DNA from 2 places in the Rhizobium sp. ERR 942 genome. Region 1 is predicted to be linked to the other one. Evidence: riboswitches for the same ligand, from Rfam matches in the RefSeq annotation. Region 1 holds a riboswitch; the other holds the start of a gene.
The links. Region 1 has a riboswitch for FMN ahead of FBZ97_RS04070 (6,7-dimethyl-8-ribityllumazine synthase). Riboswitches for the same ligand answer to the same signal wherever they lie in the genome.
Positions count from the first base shown of each region.

Region 2: it holds a riboswitch for FMN, as region 1 does, so the genes downstream of both, ribB (3,4-dihydroxy-2-butanone-4-phosphate synthase) here and FBZ97_RS04070 (6,7-dimethyl-8-ribityllumazine synthase) in region 1, are expected to answer to the same signal.

Region 1 is NZ_VIUA01000001.1:823,564-831,604, reverse strand. Features, by position in the region: gene FBZ97_RS04090 (ABC transporter substrate-binding protein) at 1-713, shown strand, start outside; gene FBZ97_RS04085 (ABC transporter permease subunit) at 787-1,680, shown strand; gene FBZ97_RS04080 (ABC transporter permease) at 1,677-2,465, shown strand; gene FBZ97_RS04075 (ABC transporter ATP-binding protein) at 2,477-3,538, shown strand; FMN riboswitch at 3,645-3,791, shown strand; gene FBZ97_RS04070 (6,7-dimethyl-8-ribityllumazine synthase) at 3,881-4,357, shown strand; gene FBZ97_RS04065 (VOC family protein) at 4,416-4,766, shown strand; gene phnF (phosphonate metabolism transcriptional regulator PhnF) at 4,806-5,534, opposite strand; gene FBZ97_RS04055 (methyltransferase domain-containing protein) at 5,536-6,222, opposite strand; gene FBZ97_RS04050 (VOC family protein) at 6,342-6,737, opposite strand; gene FBZ97_RS04045 (Tautomerase enzyme) at 6,807-7,253, opposite strand; gene FBZ97_RS04040 (TetR/AcrR family transcriptional regulator) at 7,374-7,979, shown strand.
Region 2 is NZ_VIUA01000004.1:90,633-98,673, forward strand. Features, by position in the region: gene FBZ97_RS17335 (ABC transporter permease subunit) at 1-307, shown strand, start outside; gene FBZ97_RS17340 (ABC transporter permease) at 319-1,008, shown strand; gene FBZ97_RS17345 (homocysteine S-methyltransferase family protein) at 1,071-1,991, shown strand; gene ribB (3,4-dihydroxy-2-butanone-4-phosphate synthase) at 2,049-2,675, opposite strand; FMN riboswitch at 2,788-2,934, opposite strand; gene FBZ97_RS17355 (glucose 1-dehydrogenase) at 3,035-3,817, opposite strand; gene tpiA (triose-phosphate isomerase) at 3,894-4,631, opposite strand; gene FBZ97_RS17365 (SDR family oxidoreductase) at 4,636-5,424, opposite strand; gene FBZ97_RS17370 (sugar ABC transporter ATP-binding protein) at 5,445-6,923, opposite strand; gene FBZ97_RS17375 (sugar ABC transporter substrate-binding protein) at 6,952-7,881, opposite strand; gene FBZ97_RS17380 (ABC transporter permease) at 7,998-8,041, opposite strand, start outside.

The DNA.
Region 1 (8,041 bases):
AGGATGCCGAAGGCTACTGGTACGGCGACTACTACGGTGTTCTCTCTTTCGTCACCAATAAGGACGTCGTGAAGAACCCGCCGAAGGACTGGGCTGACCTCCTGAAGCCGGAATATGCCAACACCGTTTCGCTCGCTGGTGACCCGCGCACGTCGAACCAGGCAGTTCAGGCCGTCTACGCCGCCGGCCTCGCAGCCGGCGAAAAGGACGCCGCCAAGATCGGCGCCGCCGGTCTCGATTACTTCGCGAAGCTCAACAAGGCCGGCAACTTCGTTCCGGTCATCGGCAAGTCCGCCTCGCTGGCTCAGGGTGCAACCCCGATCGTCGTCGCCTGGGACTACAACGGTCTCTCCTGGCGCGACAGCCTGAACGGCAACCCGCCGGTCGACGTCACTGTTCCGGCTTCCGGCGTTATCGCTGGTGTCTACGTCCAGGCGATCTCGGCTTTCGCTCCGCATCCGAACGCTGCCAAGCTCTGGATGGAATTCCTCTATTCCGACGAAGGCCAGATCGGCTGGCTGAAGGGCTATTGCCACCCGATCCGCTTCAACGACCTGGCGAAGAACAAGAAGGTTCCGCAGGAACTTCTCGACAAGCTGCCGCCGGCCGCCGCTTACGAAAAGGCCGTCTTCCCGACGCTAGAAGAACAGGATGCCGGCAAGACCGCCATCACAACCAAGTGGGATTCTGTCGTCGGTTCGAACGTACAGTAATCCGACCTGACATGACCTCCCCGCTTCGGTGGGGAGGTTTTCCATTTTTCTGACGCCGCGGATTGGGTCAATCATGAGCATCGTCACAACATCGACAGTCAGTTCCACTCCCATGATCAACAAGCGCGTGGTTGTCGACTGGCTGGGCATAGCGCCCTTCCTGATTTTCGCGCTGCTGTTTCTGATTTTGCCGACAATCTATCTGATCGCTGGCGCTTTTCTGACGCCGGACGGCGGCCTGACGCTGAAGAACATCGGCGATCTGTTCACGAAATCCATCTTGGACTCCTATTGGATCAGCATCAGGGTTTCGGTCGCCTCGGCGCTCGGCGGCGCGTTGATCGGCTTTTATCTGGCCTGGGCGCTGGTCATGGGCGGACTTCCGGCCTGGGTGCGCCATGCCTTCCTTACCTTTTCCGGTGTCGCCTCGAATTTCGCCGGCGTACCACTGGCTTTTGCGTTCATCGCCACGATCGGTCGCCTGGGCCTCGTCACGCTGCTGATGAGGGATTGGTTGGGTTTCAATCTCTATTCCACAGGCTTCAATCTCTACAGCTTCGTCGGCTTGACCATCACCTATATGTACTTCCAGATTCCGCTGATGGTGCTGATTATCACGCCGGCGCTGGACGGCATGAAAAAGGAATGGCGTGAAGCCGCATCCATCCTCGGGGCGACCACGAGACAATATTGGCTCATGGTGGCGCTCCCCATTCTCTGGCCGAGCCTGCTTGGCACGACGCTGCTGCTGTTTGCCAACGCCTTCGGCGCCATCGCAACGGCCATCGCGCTGACGGGCAGCTCGCTGAACATCATCCCGATCCAGCTCTACGCGCAAATCCGCGGCGACGTGCTGCACAACGCCAATCTCGGCTATGCAATGGCGCTCGGCATGATCGTCATCACTGGCATTTCCAATGTGATCTACATCATCATGCGTATTCGCGCGGAACGGTGGCAGAAATGAAGCTGCAAAAATTCTTTGCCTGGATCGCTGTTGTCATCGGCGCTATCTATTTCATCGTTCCGCTCATCGGTACGCTGGAATTCTCACTGCGCATGCGTCGCGACGCCTATAGTTTTGACGCCTATGCATCAGTCTTTTCGGACGCTCACTTCCTGTATGCGTTCGGCTATTCGATGCTCATGGCCTTGCTGACCATCATCTTCGGCATGTTGATCGTGGTGCCTACGGCTTATTGGGTGCGCCTCCGTTTGCCCCAAATACGCCCGATCGTCGAGTTCATCACGCTGATGCCGCTGGTCATCCCCGCCATCGTCATCGTCTTCGGCTATCTGCGCCTCTACAATTCGTCATCGATCCTGCCTTTGACAGGCTTCGAGCAGACGACGAACTTCCTTCTTGTCTGCTCCTATATTGTCTTGGCGCTCCCCTATATGTATCGTTCAGTCGACACGGCGATGCGCACGATCGATGTCGGCACCCTGACGGAAGCCGCAGAAAGCCTTGGCGCGAAGTGGACAACCATCATGCTCCGCTGCATTTTCCCCAATGTCATGAGCGGCGTCCTCTCCGGCGCATTCATCACGCTGGCGATCGTCATGGGCGAATTCACGATGGCCTCGCTGCTCAATCGTCCGGCTTTCGGCCCTTACATGCAGCTCGTCGGCGCCAACCAGGCTTATCAATCCTCGGCGCTCGCCATCATTGCGCTTGCTGTCACCTGGCTTAGCATGGGTCTGCTGCAGCTCGTTTCCCGCTTCTCAAAACTGGCTCCGGTTAAGGCGTAAGGCTTCTCACCATGGCTTTTCTCGAACTCACCCACATCAAGAAATCATTCGGCGAAGTTCAGGTCGTTCACGATTTCAATATGCAAATCGAGAAGGGAGAATTCATCTCCTTCCTTGGACCGTCGGGCTGCGGCAAGACGACCGTGCTGCGCATGATCGCCGGTTTCGAAACGCCAACCGCCGGCACCCTGTCGATCAACGGCAAGGATCAGCGGGCGTTAAAACCGAACCAGCGGAATATCGGCATGGTGTTCCAGGCCTACGCGCTGTTCCCGAACATGACGGTGCACGACAACGTCGCTTTCGGCCTCAAGGTGGCCGGCATGGCAAAGCCCGACATCGATAAGCGCGTCAAGGAGATGCTGGCTCTCATCAAGCTCGATCATCTCGCCGGCCGCTATCCCTATCAGATGTCCGGCGGCCAGCAGCAGCGCGTGGCGCTCGCCCGCGCTATCGCCGTCAAGCCGCAGGTGCTGCTGCTCGACGAGCCGCTTTCGGCGCTCGACGCGAAGATCCGCATCTCGCTGCGCGAAGAAATCCGCGCCATCCAGCAGCAGCTCGGCATCACCACCGTTTTCGTGACCCACGACCAGGAAGAAGCCCTGTCGATCTCGGATCGCATCGTCGTCATGAATGCCGGTCGCGCCGATCAGATCGGCACGCCTTTCGAGATTTACAACACGCCGGCAACCCGCTTCGTCGCTTCCTTCGTCGGTACGCTGAACCTGATCGAAGGCAAGGTCGTCGATCCCGATAGCAACCGCATCATGATCGGCGATCAGGGCGTGACCCTGAAGCAGTCGGTGACGGCCTACAAGCCAGGCGATACCGTATCGCTTGCCCTGCGTCCGGAAGCCGGTTCGCTGGCGGAATCAGCCAAAGGCGATACCGCTCTCACGGGCGAAGTCTCTTCGGCACACTTCCTGGGTTCGGTCATTCGCACCCGCATGAACGTTGCTGGCAACACGATTTCCTTCGACATGTTCAACAGCCCCGGGATGATGCCTCCGAGCGTCGGCGAGAAGGTGACGCTGCGCTTCGCCTCCTCCGATCTGCTCGTGATTCAGGATTGAGAAAGCACCCTGCGTCGCAGGGTCATTTTGGAAAATTATTCGCGGACGCCGGGTCAGAAGCCCGGCGTTTTTCTTTGATTTTCATGAGAGAAAGCATTTATAGTCCGGACGTTCTCAGGGCGGGGTGCAATTCCCCACCGGTGGTATGGGGAGTTTCCTCGAGCCCGCGAGCGCCTTCCGAGCTTTCGGAAGGGTCAGCAGATCCGGTGAGATGCCGGAGCCGACGGTATAGTCCGGATGGAAGAGAGCAAGCAGGATCGCACCTCCTCCGCGCGAGGGATGCCGCGATGTTGCGTGTTCGCCCAAGGGATATTTGACAACAACCCTTGAAAGGCAAAATTCATGACCATTTCGATTTCTACCCAGCCGAGCCGCGTCGCGATCATTCGGGCTCGCTGGCATGCCGATATCGTCGATCGCTCGGTCGACTCCTTCGTTGCCGAATGGCAGACGACGGAAGGTGCATCGCCGATCGATATCTTCGACGTGCCCGGCGCCTTGGAAATTCCGCTGCATGCTCAGACGCTTGCCCGCAACGGCCGTTATTCCGCAATCGTTGCCACCGCTTTCGTTGTCGACGGTGGCATCTATCGCCATGAGTTCGTTGCAAATACGGTTCTCGACGCCATGATGCGCGTCCAGCTGGACACCGGCGTGCCGATCCTGTCGGCAGTCCTGACCCCGCATCACTTCCAGGAGTCGGAAGCCCACATCCAGTTCTTCAAGGAACATTTCATCATCAAGGGCCGGGAAGTCGCCAGCGCCTGCCGCCACATCCTCGCGGAGCGCGCCAAGTTGCTGCCGGCCGTCACGGTCTGAACCAGCATCGTGGAGGCGCGGCTAGAGCTCGCCTCCACATCACAAGGGAGAAACGTCAGTGACCGTCCTACGCATCATCCCGAACCTGTCCGCCGCCGATCCCGCCACGGCCCGTCTTTTCTACCACGACCTGCTCGGCCTCGACATCGTCATGGATCACGGCTGGATCCTGACCTTCGCCTCTGAAGCGGCAACAGTGCCGCAGATCAGCGTCGCCAGCGAGGGCGGTTCGGGAACGCTCGTCCCCGACCTTTCCATCGAAGTCGACGATGTCGATACGCTTTATCAGCGCGCCACCTCCATGGGCTTCGGCATATTGTATGACCTGACGGACGAGCCGTGGGGTGTCCGCCGCTTCTACGTCCGCGACCCCTTCGGCAAGGTGGTCAATATCCTCTCCCACCGCTAGTTCAAGCTCGCGAAGAGCCTCAAGGGCTCTCCGGCGCTCTCACCGCAGATCGAGATTGAATGTGGTGCGCTCGGCCGGCCAGACCGATTCCGAATAGGTGATCGGCACTCCGTCGGTATCCGCATCCACCTTGCGCGTCACCAGCAGCGGCGCGGATTTCGGCTGGCGCAGGATCCGCGCCTCGTCGGCCGTCGGCATGCGCGCCTCGATCTCCGTCGACAAGCGCTCATAGTCGGTGACGTCATAGCTGGCGAGCGCTGCTGAGATTGTCGGATGCCTCAATCTAGCCTGATCGAAATCGGGAAAACGTTCGGCCGGATAATAGGAATCCCCCAATTCCACTGGAATACCGTCGGCCGTCATGACACCGCGACGATGGATGACCGACGCGCCGATTGCGATCTTTAAATGGGCCGCGACGCGTTCGGTCGCCGGCACGATCTCGTGAACGAGCAGCTCGCCGCCCGGTTCAAAACCTTGCTCGATCAGATTTTTGTGGAAGCGGGTGCGTTTCGACAGCGTATAGTCGAGCACGCCCCTATGAACGAAGGTTCCCCGCCCCTGTTCGGCGCGGACCAATCCACGCTGCTCCAAGTGCCCCAGCGCCTGCCGCACGGTGAAACGGCTGACGCCGAACCGCAGCATCAGCTCGGGCTCGGTCGGCAATTTCTCTCCGGGCGCGAAAGTCCCGGCGGCAATATCGGCCGCCAGGATCTCGCCGATCTGATGCCAGAGCGCGCTGCCGCCCTTTCGGTCGATCGTCTCCATATCAGATACGCTTCTCCAGCCGGAACAGCAGCTTGTATTCGGCTGGATAGCTCAACGCATCGAGAATGCTCGGATAATATTTCCGATCCTTGGTGGCACGCACAAAACCATCATAGCCGAAACGCCTGACCGAAACATCGAAGCCGGCGGCCGTGAAGGCTTCGATATAGTCCTGTGGCGAACGATCCTGCATGGGCGCGTTGCTGTTGTTGCCGATCAGCTCGAGCCACTTTGGCCAAAGCGGCATTTCATTGTGGCAACCGGTCACCGCGTAATAGACGCCCCCATTGCGCATGGCCTGGAACATTCCCTCGGCATGCTCTCTCAACTCCGGCAGCAGATAGATCACCTCATAGCTGAAAGCCACGTCGAAGCTGTCGGCAAAGGGCGCCAGGTCGGTCGTCACATGAAACTGGAGCGGCATGTTGCCTGCGGCTTCGACGGCGGCAGCCACCGATTCCGAAGCGATATCGATGCCGACACCGCGTCGGAACGGCCGCATGGCATAAAGCAGCCGTAGAAAGCCGCCACGGTTGCAGCCGAAATCCAGGACGGTCTTCGAGGAGAAATCCCGCTCCGGCACCGTCTCAATGAAGTGGCGCCAATAAGGGCTATGCGATTCTGCCATGGCGGCGTCGCCCTGCGGCTCCTTGTGCCATGTCGCGTAAGTCATTGCTGCGCTTGTCATCATGCTCTCGCTGTTGGAGTGAACTGAACCCTTTATAACTCCACCTCATGACAGTCGCATGAATTCGTCCGGACGACTGGACTAATAATGATAATCTTTCGCGCGTGATCAGTTAGCTCCTATTGCAGGCAGTCTACCATCCATTGCACGCCGAACCGGTCCGTCAGCTTGCCGTAGTAGCTGCCCCAAGGCTGAACGGCGAGTGGCGTCGTCACCGCGCCGCCCTCAGCCAATCGAGCAAAAATCCTCTCGGTGCTCTCTCGGTCATCCATCATGAGCATATGAGCGGAACCTCTCATCGGCTCGGCATCGTGCTTGTCGGAAGCGAAGAACGAGACGCCTGGCCCCTCAAAGCGAGCGTGCATAACCCTGCCCCGCATCGCTTCGTTGGCAAGCGGCACCCCATCAGCATCATGACGAACCAACAGCGTCACTTCGCCGAGCCCGCAGACTGTATAGAAGGCAAGCGCTTCCTCGCAATGCGTCGTGAAAAACAGATAATTGGCGAGTTGCATCTCCTGCCTCCCTTGTTGTCGGACGAGCGGCCCACGCAGCCGCCCGGTATCAATGCCAATTATCTCATCTCACGCGCGATGAGCTTCAACCTCAGGCGCTGCGGCGCTCGCAATAGCGCCAACCAGATCGGCATTGCTGTAGCTTTGTCCCGCAATGCCCCAAGCACCCTCAGGCGCATAGACGATGTTCGACCAGATATGCTCACGCTTGATCCGCCCTTCGGCCGCCTGCTCGACGACATCGGTCGCCCTTGCAATGAAAGCGCGCTTGGCTTCGGTGGTCGCAAGCGCGATTTCGGGCAACTTGAGTTCGATGAAGGCCGCAGTGACGGGCTTTCCGGCTGCCAGCACATGTGCGGCCGGAAGCACATTGATCGAGCCGATGACATTGGCCGTCATAAATTCATTCCCGGTCAAGCCGGCAACATCGAGGACTGCATCCGTGAGTCCGGCAAAAGCTTTCGCCTGCGCTTCGGATGAAAGCAGTCCTTCGGACACGGTAAGTGTAATGGGCATGGGGTATCTCCTTGTTGGACCTATGACGGCAATTGATATATACCGATCACTCTTTAACGATACATACCGATCGCTCTCTACGCAAGCAATAAAGAGAGATCGCTCTCAATGGAGATAGCAATGCGCTACAGCGCCGAACATAAGGAAGAGACCCGGACGCGGGTGGTCGCTGCTGCAGGGCAAGTCTTTCGCAGGGAAGGCTACGGCGGCGCAGGCATTGATGCACTGACGAAAGCGGCCGGCGTTACCAACGGCGCCTTCTACGGACACTTCAAGTCCAAGAGCGAAGCGTTTCGCACCGCCGTCGTGGAAGGATTGGAAGAGCTGCGCCAAGCGATCCTAACGCTCAGGCAAAACCAGCCGAAAGACTGGTTGAAGGCGCTCGCCAGCTTTTACCTCGGCTACAAGCGGACTTGCGATCTCGGGGACAGCTGCACACTGCCAAGCCTTTCCCCCGATGTCATGCGTGCTGACGAGGAAACGCGCCGCGCCTATACGGTGGAATTGAAAAAACTCATCGCCGATGTCGCTGCCGGCCTGCCGGAGAACACAAGCTCTGGTGAAACAACGGCAGAGGATCGTGCCATTGTTCTTCTCGCTACGCTGAGCGGTGGTCTGACGCTTGCCCGCGCCGTCTCCGACCCCGCCCTTTCCGTCCACATAGCCGAAGTCATTGAGCGGGCTGCTCTGACAGCGGGCGATCCTCCGCGGCCGCAAAGCGAATGACGATGCAACTCAAGCGGACGAGATGCAGCCAAGACGGAGCCTATTGCCTCCTCTCGGTGGGG
Region 2 (8,041 bases), on a different contig from region 1:
GGCAAAGGCCTTCGGCATGGGCGCACGCCTGCGTTTCCGTCGCATCATCTTACCCGCCTTGCTGCCGAATGCCCTTCCCGGTCTTGCCAATCTATGGATGTCGGTCACCAAGGACAGCGCTCTCGTCGCCGTCGTCGGCTACCAGGAACTGGCTCTCGCCACGCGGCTCGCTGGCGCTAGCACCAAGCACTATTTCATCTTTTTCCTGGCTTCCGCCCTCATTTATCTCGCTCTCACGCTCGTCTCGAACGCCGTCTTCGACCTGCTGGAGCGGCGTGTGCGCCGCGGCCAGCCGAAGCTTGCCTGAGGGGTGCCGGCATGACCTTCTCATGGATATCCGCCTATTGGCCGCTTCTGTTGACGGGAGCCGTGCAAACGCTGTCGCTGCTTGTGATTTCCGTCGTCTTCGGCTTCGTCATCGCGATCGGCCTCGCCTTTTCCCAGGTCAGCGGCGGCCCCATCCTGCGAAGCCTTGCGCGTGGCTACTGCACCTTCTTTCGGGGCACGCCGCTGCTGATACAGCTCTGGCTGCTCTACTACGGCGTCGGCTCTCTTCTGCCGATGATCCCGGGAATCCGCCAAAGCCTGTTCTGGCCGATCCTACGTGAAGGTTTCTTCTTCGCGGCCGTCAGCTTCACGCTGAATTACGCGCCCTATGAGGCGGAGGTTTTGCGCGGCGCGTTGCTGGCCGTCCCGAAAGGCGAGCTGGAAGCCGGCCGCGCATTCGGCATGCGCCCCCTGACGCTGACGCGGCGCATCTGGCTACCGCGCGCCATTCGCATCGCATTGCCGACGATCGGAGGCGAAATCGTCATGCAGTTGAAGGCGACACCTCTCGCCTTCACCGTCACCGTGATGGACCTCTATGCCGTTGCCACCAAGGTTCGTCAGGACACCCTGCTGGTCTACGAGCCTCTGATCGTCGTCACCGTCTTCTATCTCGTCATTACAGCCATCATCGCGCGAAGCTTCCGGTTCCTGGAAGCGCAGGTGCCGGTGCGGCGCTAACCCCGGCATGACGGAGAGATCAAACCTCTCCGCAGATCCGAGCCATTCTGGAGATCCCATTCATGAGCAAACCCTTGATCCTCGACGGCGGCATGAGCCGCGAACTGCTGCGTCTCGGCGCGGAACTGAAGCAGCCGGAATGGTCGGCGCTGGCACTGGTCGATTCACCGGAGATTGTCCGGCAGGTGCATGACGAATTCATCGCTGCCGGCTCGGATGTCGTTACGACCAACAGCTACGCGCTCGTGCCCTACCACATTGGCGAGGAACGGTTCTGGAAGGAAGGGGCCGATCTCATCACCCTTTCCGGACGGCTGGCGCGCGACGCCGCTAACGCCTGCAAGAATCGAAAAATCCTGGTCGCAGGCTCCCTGCCTCCGATCTTCGGCTCCTACGAACCACAGAATTTCGATCCGTTACGCGTTCAGGACTATCTCAAGGTTCTGGTCGAAAACCTCGCCCCTTACGTCGATGTCTGGCTCGGGGAAACCCTCAGCTTGATCGCGGAGGGAGAGGCGGTTCGGACGGCGGTCGCTGAAACCGGCAAACCGTTCTGGATCTCCTTCACGCTTGCGGATGACGCCGCGCAAAGGAATGGCGCCTCGCCTAAGCTCCGCTCCGGCGAACTTGTCGAGGATGCGGCTCGGTGGGCAGCGTCGTCTGGCGCGGACGCGCTCCTGTTCAACTGCAGCAAACCGGAAGTCATGCGCAAGGCCGTCGATGCGGCAGCGGAGGTTTTCAAGCAGGGCGGCGATAATCTGCGGATCGGCGTCTATGCCAATGCTTTCGAGGGAGAACAAGGCGAGTCGGCCGCCAACGAGGGCCTTCACGCGACCCGTCAGGATCTGAATGACGACGCCTATTCGCGCTTCGCCTGTTCATGGGTCGATGCCGGCGCGACGATGGTCGGTGGTTGCTGCGGGATCGGCGCCGGGCATATTCATAGGCTGAGGAAGGCTCTCCTTCATCCTCAAGGAGCATAGGAGAGCCTTGCGCAAGCATCGATCCGGGCAGGATCAAAATAGGCTGTATCGGAACGATCAGGCAGCCTTGAAGGGAGCGCTTGCGGCCCTGTAGGCAATCAGATCCTCGATCGTCACGAGATGGAGGCCATGCCGCTCGGCAAAGACCTCAAGCTCTGGAAGGCGCGCCATCGTGCCGTCGTCGTTCGCCACTTCGCAGATGACGCCGGCCGGCGAAAGGCCGGCAAGCCGGGCCAGATCCACGGCTGCTTCCGTGTGCCCAGGACGCGACAGGACGCCGTTTGGATGCGCGCGAAGCGGAAAGATATGACCGGGCCGGGCAAATTCCTCCGGACGCGATCCGTCCCTGACGAGGGCTTGAACGGTTGCCGCCCTGTCGGCGGCGGATATTCCGGTCGTGGTTTCCGGAATGTAGTCGACGGAAACGGTGAAGGCGGTCTTGAGGACTTCCGTGTTGCGCGGCACCATCAACGGAATATCGAGCTCGTCGAGCCTCTCGCCCTCCATCGGAACGCAGATGAGACCACGGGCATGGTTCATCATGAACGCGATCGCCTGCGGTGTGACCGCTTCCGCGGCGATCACCAGATCGCCTTCGTTTTCGCGGTCACGATCATCGACAACCACGATGATCTCGCCCCGCGCAATCGCAGCGATCGCATCTTCAATTTTCGAAATTGCCATTTTCCTGCCTTTCAAGGGTTGCCGTTCGAAACGGCGTGCATGGCCGGTCAAAGCCACCATTTTCCCTTGGGCGAACAAGCATGTGAACGCCGCCACGACGCGGCGTCTCCTGCGTTGCTCTCTTCCATCCGGACTATACCGTCGGCTCCGGCATCTCACCGGATCTGCTGACCCTTCCGAAAGTTCGGAAGGCGCTCGCGGGCTCGAGGAAACTCCCCATACCGCCGGTGGGGAATTACGCCCCGCCCTGAGAACAATTGAAAGATAAGGGATCAATGCCTCATTCCGCAAGAGGCTTTGATCGCCAAAACGTCGAGAATCCGATCCGCCCAACGAACGCACCGTTCCTCATTGTCGAACTACGACATGATCAAGCCGCCATCGACATTGATCGTCTGGCCCGTGATATAGGCCGCATCGTCGCTGGCCAGGAAAGTGACGAGACCGGCGACATCTTCGCCCGATCCGGCCCGTTTCATCGGAATGCCCTGGACCCATTCCTTCATGAGTTCGCCGGGGCCGTAATTGCCCAAAAGCTTCCCCCAAGCCTGGTCGTTATAGGCCCACATGTCGGTTTCGATGATGCCTGGGCAAAAAGCGTTCACTGTGATGCCCTCGGTCGCGACTTCCTTGGCAAGGCTCTGGGTAATGCCGACGACGCCCATCTTCGATGCCGCATAATGCGGCGTGTATATGAAGCCGTCCCGCGCCTGGCCGGAAGCGGTATTGATGATGCGGCCGCCGCGGCCATGTTTGCGCATGCGGGCAATCGCCTCCTGGGCGCAGAGGAAGACACCTTTGGTATTGACCGCCATGACCTTGTCCCATTCGCCCTCGGTCATGTCCTCGACGCGGGCGATGGTGATGACACCGGCATTCTGGATGGAAACATCGACGGCACCGAAGGCCACCTCGGCCGCCTCGTAGAGCCCCTTCACACTGGCCTTGTCGGTCACGTCACCGACGAAGGAAATCGCCTTCCCGCCGTCAGCCTTGATCGCATCGGCGACCGCATGGACGGAATCCTCATTGGCCGAGACTACGAGATTGGCGCCCTCACGCGCGAACCGTCTGGCGATCGCGGCCCCGATGCCGCGGCTCGCGCCGGTGATGACCACGGTCTTGTTTTCGAAACGCTGCATTTCCTATTCCTTTCGCGGTGACAGCCACGCCAGGCGCCGGCTCAAGGGGCCGAGCGCCCGCCTGTTGCTGGCGACTTCAAACGGCGGCCGAGATAATCCCGGCAAACTCCGATGCCTTCAGGGATGCGCCCCCGACCAGGGCACCATCGACGTTGCGAACGCCGAAGATTGCCCTTGCGTTCGATGCTTTGACCGAACCGCCATAGAGGATCCTGACATCCCTCCCCTCTTCTCCCAGCCGCTTTTCAAGCGCCTGGCGGATGGACGAATGCATCTCCTCGATCTGCTCCAGGGTCGGAACTAGCCCTGTTCCGATCGCCCACACTGGTTCATAGGCGATCACCGTGTTCGAACTGGTTGCGGTGTTGGGAATTGATGCTTCTAGCTGGGCACGAACCACTTCGATCGCCCTGCCCTCGTCCCGTTCCGCACGTGTCTCCCCGACGCAAATGATGCTCGTCAGCCTGGTCTCATGGACCGCGACAGCCTTGGCCGCAACTGCGCCGTCCGTCTCCCTATAGGCCGAGCGCCGCTCGGAATGTCCCAGAATGACGAAACGAGCGCCGATTTCGGCGAGCATCTCGGCGGAAACATCTCCGGTATAGGCGCCTGAGGTCCGCGCGTGACAATCCTGTGCCCCAATGGCAATCCCTGATCCTCGCACCCGTTCGACCGCTTTGTCGACCAGCGTTAAGGGCGGGCAGACGACGATGTCACACGCCGCGTGGTCCGTTATTCCCTTCAGCGCCTCGATCTCGGCCAGGGAGGACGCGAGACCGTTCATTTTCCAGTTGCCGGCAATCAGTTTCCTCATCGCATCACCAGCAGCAAAACCCGCCATCGACGAGCAGATCGACGCCCGTCACGAAGCTTGCGGCATTCGACAGCAGGAAGACGGCGGGGCCGACCATCTCATCGACCGTTGCCATGCGCTGCATCGGCGTCTGCTCTTCGAAAAGTTTTGTCTGATGAACCATTTCCGGACGCGTGTTCATCGGCGTCGCCGTGTATCCCGGCGAGATGGTGTTGACGCGGACGCCGCGACCGACCCACTCCATCGCGAGCGACTTCGACATGTGGATCACACCGGCTTTGGAGGCGTTGTAATGAGCCTGGCTCAGGCCGCGATTGACGATAACCCCGGACATAGAGGCGATATTGACGATCGATCCGCGCCCGTTCTTCAGCATCGCGCGTGCTTCCGTCTGGCAGGACAGAAAAACGCCCTTTAGGTTGATGTCCATCAGCGTCTGGTACTGTTCTTCTTCCATCTCTTCCGCGGGATTGGCGTTGGCGATACCGGCGGCATTGACTGCAAGCGTCAAGGCCCCAAGTTCCGCCTCGGTACGCGCAACCGCCTCCCCGAGAGAGGACTTGCTGGTCACATCGGCTGCAATCTGGATGGAACGGCGACCGGCAGCTTCGATATGCGAAGCCGTGTTCGCTAGACCATCGTCGGATCGACGGTCCAGAAGCGCGACGTTGGCGCCGCACTGCGCAAGACCGATGGCGATACGCTGCCCAATCCCGCTTCCGGCGCCGGTCACAAGCGCGACCTGTCCCTCAAGATCGAAAAGCTTCGGGGCGTTCAGAGTGATGTCGGACACCGCTCTTCCTTTCTGTTTGTCTAGATTGTCGCAAGTTCCATGACAGAGACGTCATTGGCCTCGTCACGATTGAGAATGCCTGCCTGCTTGCCCTGTGCAAGCACGAGAATCCGGTTGGAGACACCAAGAACCTCCTCGAGATCGGAGCTGACGACGATGACGGCCACCCCCTGCTTTGCGAGGTTGACGATGATGTCGTAAATGCTGGCTCGCGCGCCGACATCGATGCCACGGGTCGGCTCATCGAGGACGACGACCTTGGGGTCACGCATCAGCCACTTTGCGATGACGACCTTTTGCTGGTTGCCGCCCGACAGGTCCGAGGCATATTGCTCGGCCCGGCCTTTGACGCCGAATTTCGCCACAGCCTTTTCGGCGAAAGCACGTTTGACACGTGATGTGATCCAGCGTCCACCGAGCTTGTCGAGGTTGGCATAGATGATGTTTTCACTGATGCGATGCCCGACGACGAGACCCTGCTCCTTGCGATCCTCGGGCACCATCACGATGCCCTTGGCGATCGCATCGGCCGGATTGCGAAGCTTGAGCTCCTCACCCTCCAGCTTGATCGAGCCGGCGATGATCGGATCAGCGCCAGAAACGGCACGGACGAGTTCGGTGCGGCCGGCACCAACCAGCCCGGCAATGCCGAGGATCTCCCCGGCGCGAACTTCGAACGTCACGTCCTCGAAGGACCGGTCAGGCGAACTCAATCCGCTGACCTGCAAAACAGGGCGATCCGTCGGTTCGGGAAGAGCCGGGAACATCCGGTCCAGCGAACGGCCGACCATGCTTTCGACGATGGTACGAACAGGTGTGGCGCTGTCGGCGAACTCCTGAACCCGCTCGCCATCGCGCAGGACGACGATGCGATCGGTGATCTGCTTGATCTCCTCCATGCGGTGGGAGATGTAGATGATGCCGACACCTTCAGACCGAAGCTTTCTCACCTGCTCGAAAAGCGCTTCCGTCTCCGCGCCACCAAGCGCTGCGGTCGGCTCATCGAGAATCAGCAGCTTGGCATTGAGCGCCAGCGCCTTGGCGATCTCGATGAGCTGCTGATTGGCAGTCGACAGGCCCGCGACCTTGCGTGTCGCTGGAATATGTAGGTTCAGGCGTGCGAGCTGTTCCTGGGCGCGCCGGACCATCTCAGGGCGATCGACAGCCCCGTTCTTCATCGGCCATCGCCCGATGAAGACATTTTCGGCGATCGAAAGATGCGGCAGGAGCTGCAATTCCTGATGGATCAGGACGACGCCCTTGTCGATCGCCTCGCGCGGAGTGGCGGGGGCATAGGGCTGCCCCAGCCATGTCATCGTTCCCTCGGAAGGCGTGCGTGATCCGGCGATGATGCCCGACAAGGTCGATTTGCCGGCGCCGTTTTCACCGAGAAGCGCGACCACTTCACCCGGATAGACATCAAGGCTGACATTCTTCAGCACCTGAAGCGGTCCGTAGCGCTTGGATATGCCCCTCAGGGAAAGAACGGGCTCAGTCACGGCACACCTCCTCAAGATTTCAGGACGATTACGGGTGGTTGGCGATGAAGCCGGCCACGTTTTCCTTGGTCGTCAGCGTGGCGTCCATGAGCTGCACCGCGGGCACGTTCTCGCCGGCGACGAGCTTGACGGCATTCGCGACCGCGTCGCGGCCCATCTTCTGCGTCTGCTGCGTCGCGGTCACATCGAAGACACCCTTGCTGAGCGCTTCCAGAGCCGCCGTATCGCCGTCGAAGCCGCCGACAACGATCTTCTGGGACGGGTTTGCAACCTTGATCGCCTGCGCGGCGCCGAGGGCAAGCGCGTCGGCCTGAGCAAACACGATCGATACGTCGGGATTTGCCTGAAGCATGTTCTGCATGATCTGGAAGCCCTCGTCCTGGGCCCACATGTTGGAATATTGCTCGGCAACCACCTTCACGCCGGGGTTTGCCTTCAGCGATTCGGCGCAACCCTTGCTGCGGTCGACTTCAGGCGTCGTGCCCTTCTGGCCGTGGATGATCACCATCTTGCCCTTGCCGCCGGCCTGCCTGAGGATGTAGTCGCAAACGGCCTTGGCCGACGCGACAGAATCCGTTGCAAGGAAAGTGTCGCCCGGCGCGCCGTCGGCATTGCGGTCGACGTTGACGACAGGAATACCGGCATTCTTGGCGAGCTTTACCGGAACACTCGCGGCAGCGGCACCGGCCGGAATATAGATCAAGGCGTCGATATTCTGGGTGAGCAGATCCTGAATCTGGTTGATCTGCGTCGGACCATCGCCCTTGGCATCCACGGTGACGACCTGAATGCCACGCTTCTTGGCCTCATCCTCGACGGACTGCTTGATCTGGTTGAAGAAGTTTGCCTGCAGGTTCGCGACCGCCAGACCGATCTTCTTGGTGTCTTTTGCCTGAACAGAGCCCAACGACATGGCCAGCACGGCGGCCGAGGCCAGAAGTATGCGCGCAAGTTTCATTTCATTTCCTCCTTTTTTAGTGAACCCTTGGGCATATCCTCCCCCTCGGGCAAATGATCCGCTCCAAACCTTTCGGAGAGGAAATCGCTGGGATCCGCCGGACGCGGGCCAGAATGTCAGGCCCGCCGCCTGCGGATCGTTTCCGCACCGACCGCGAGCA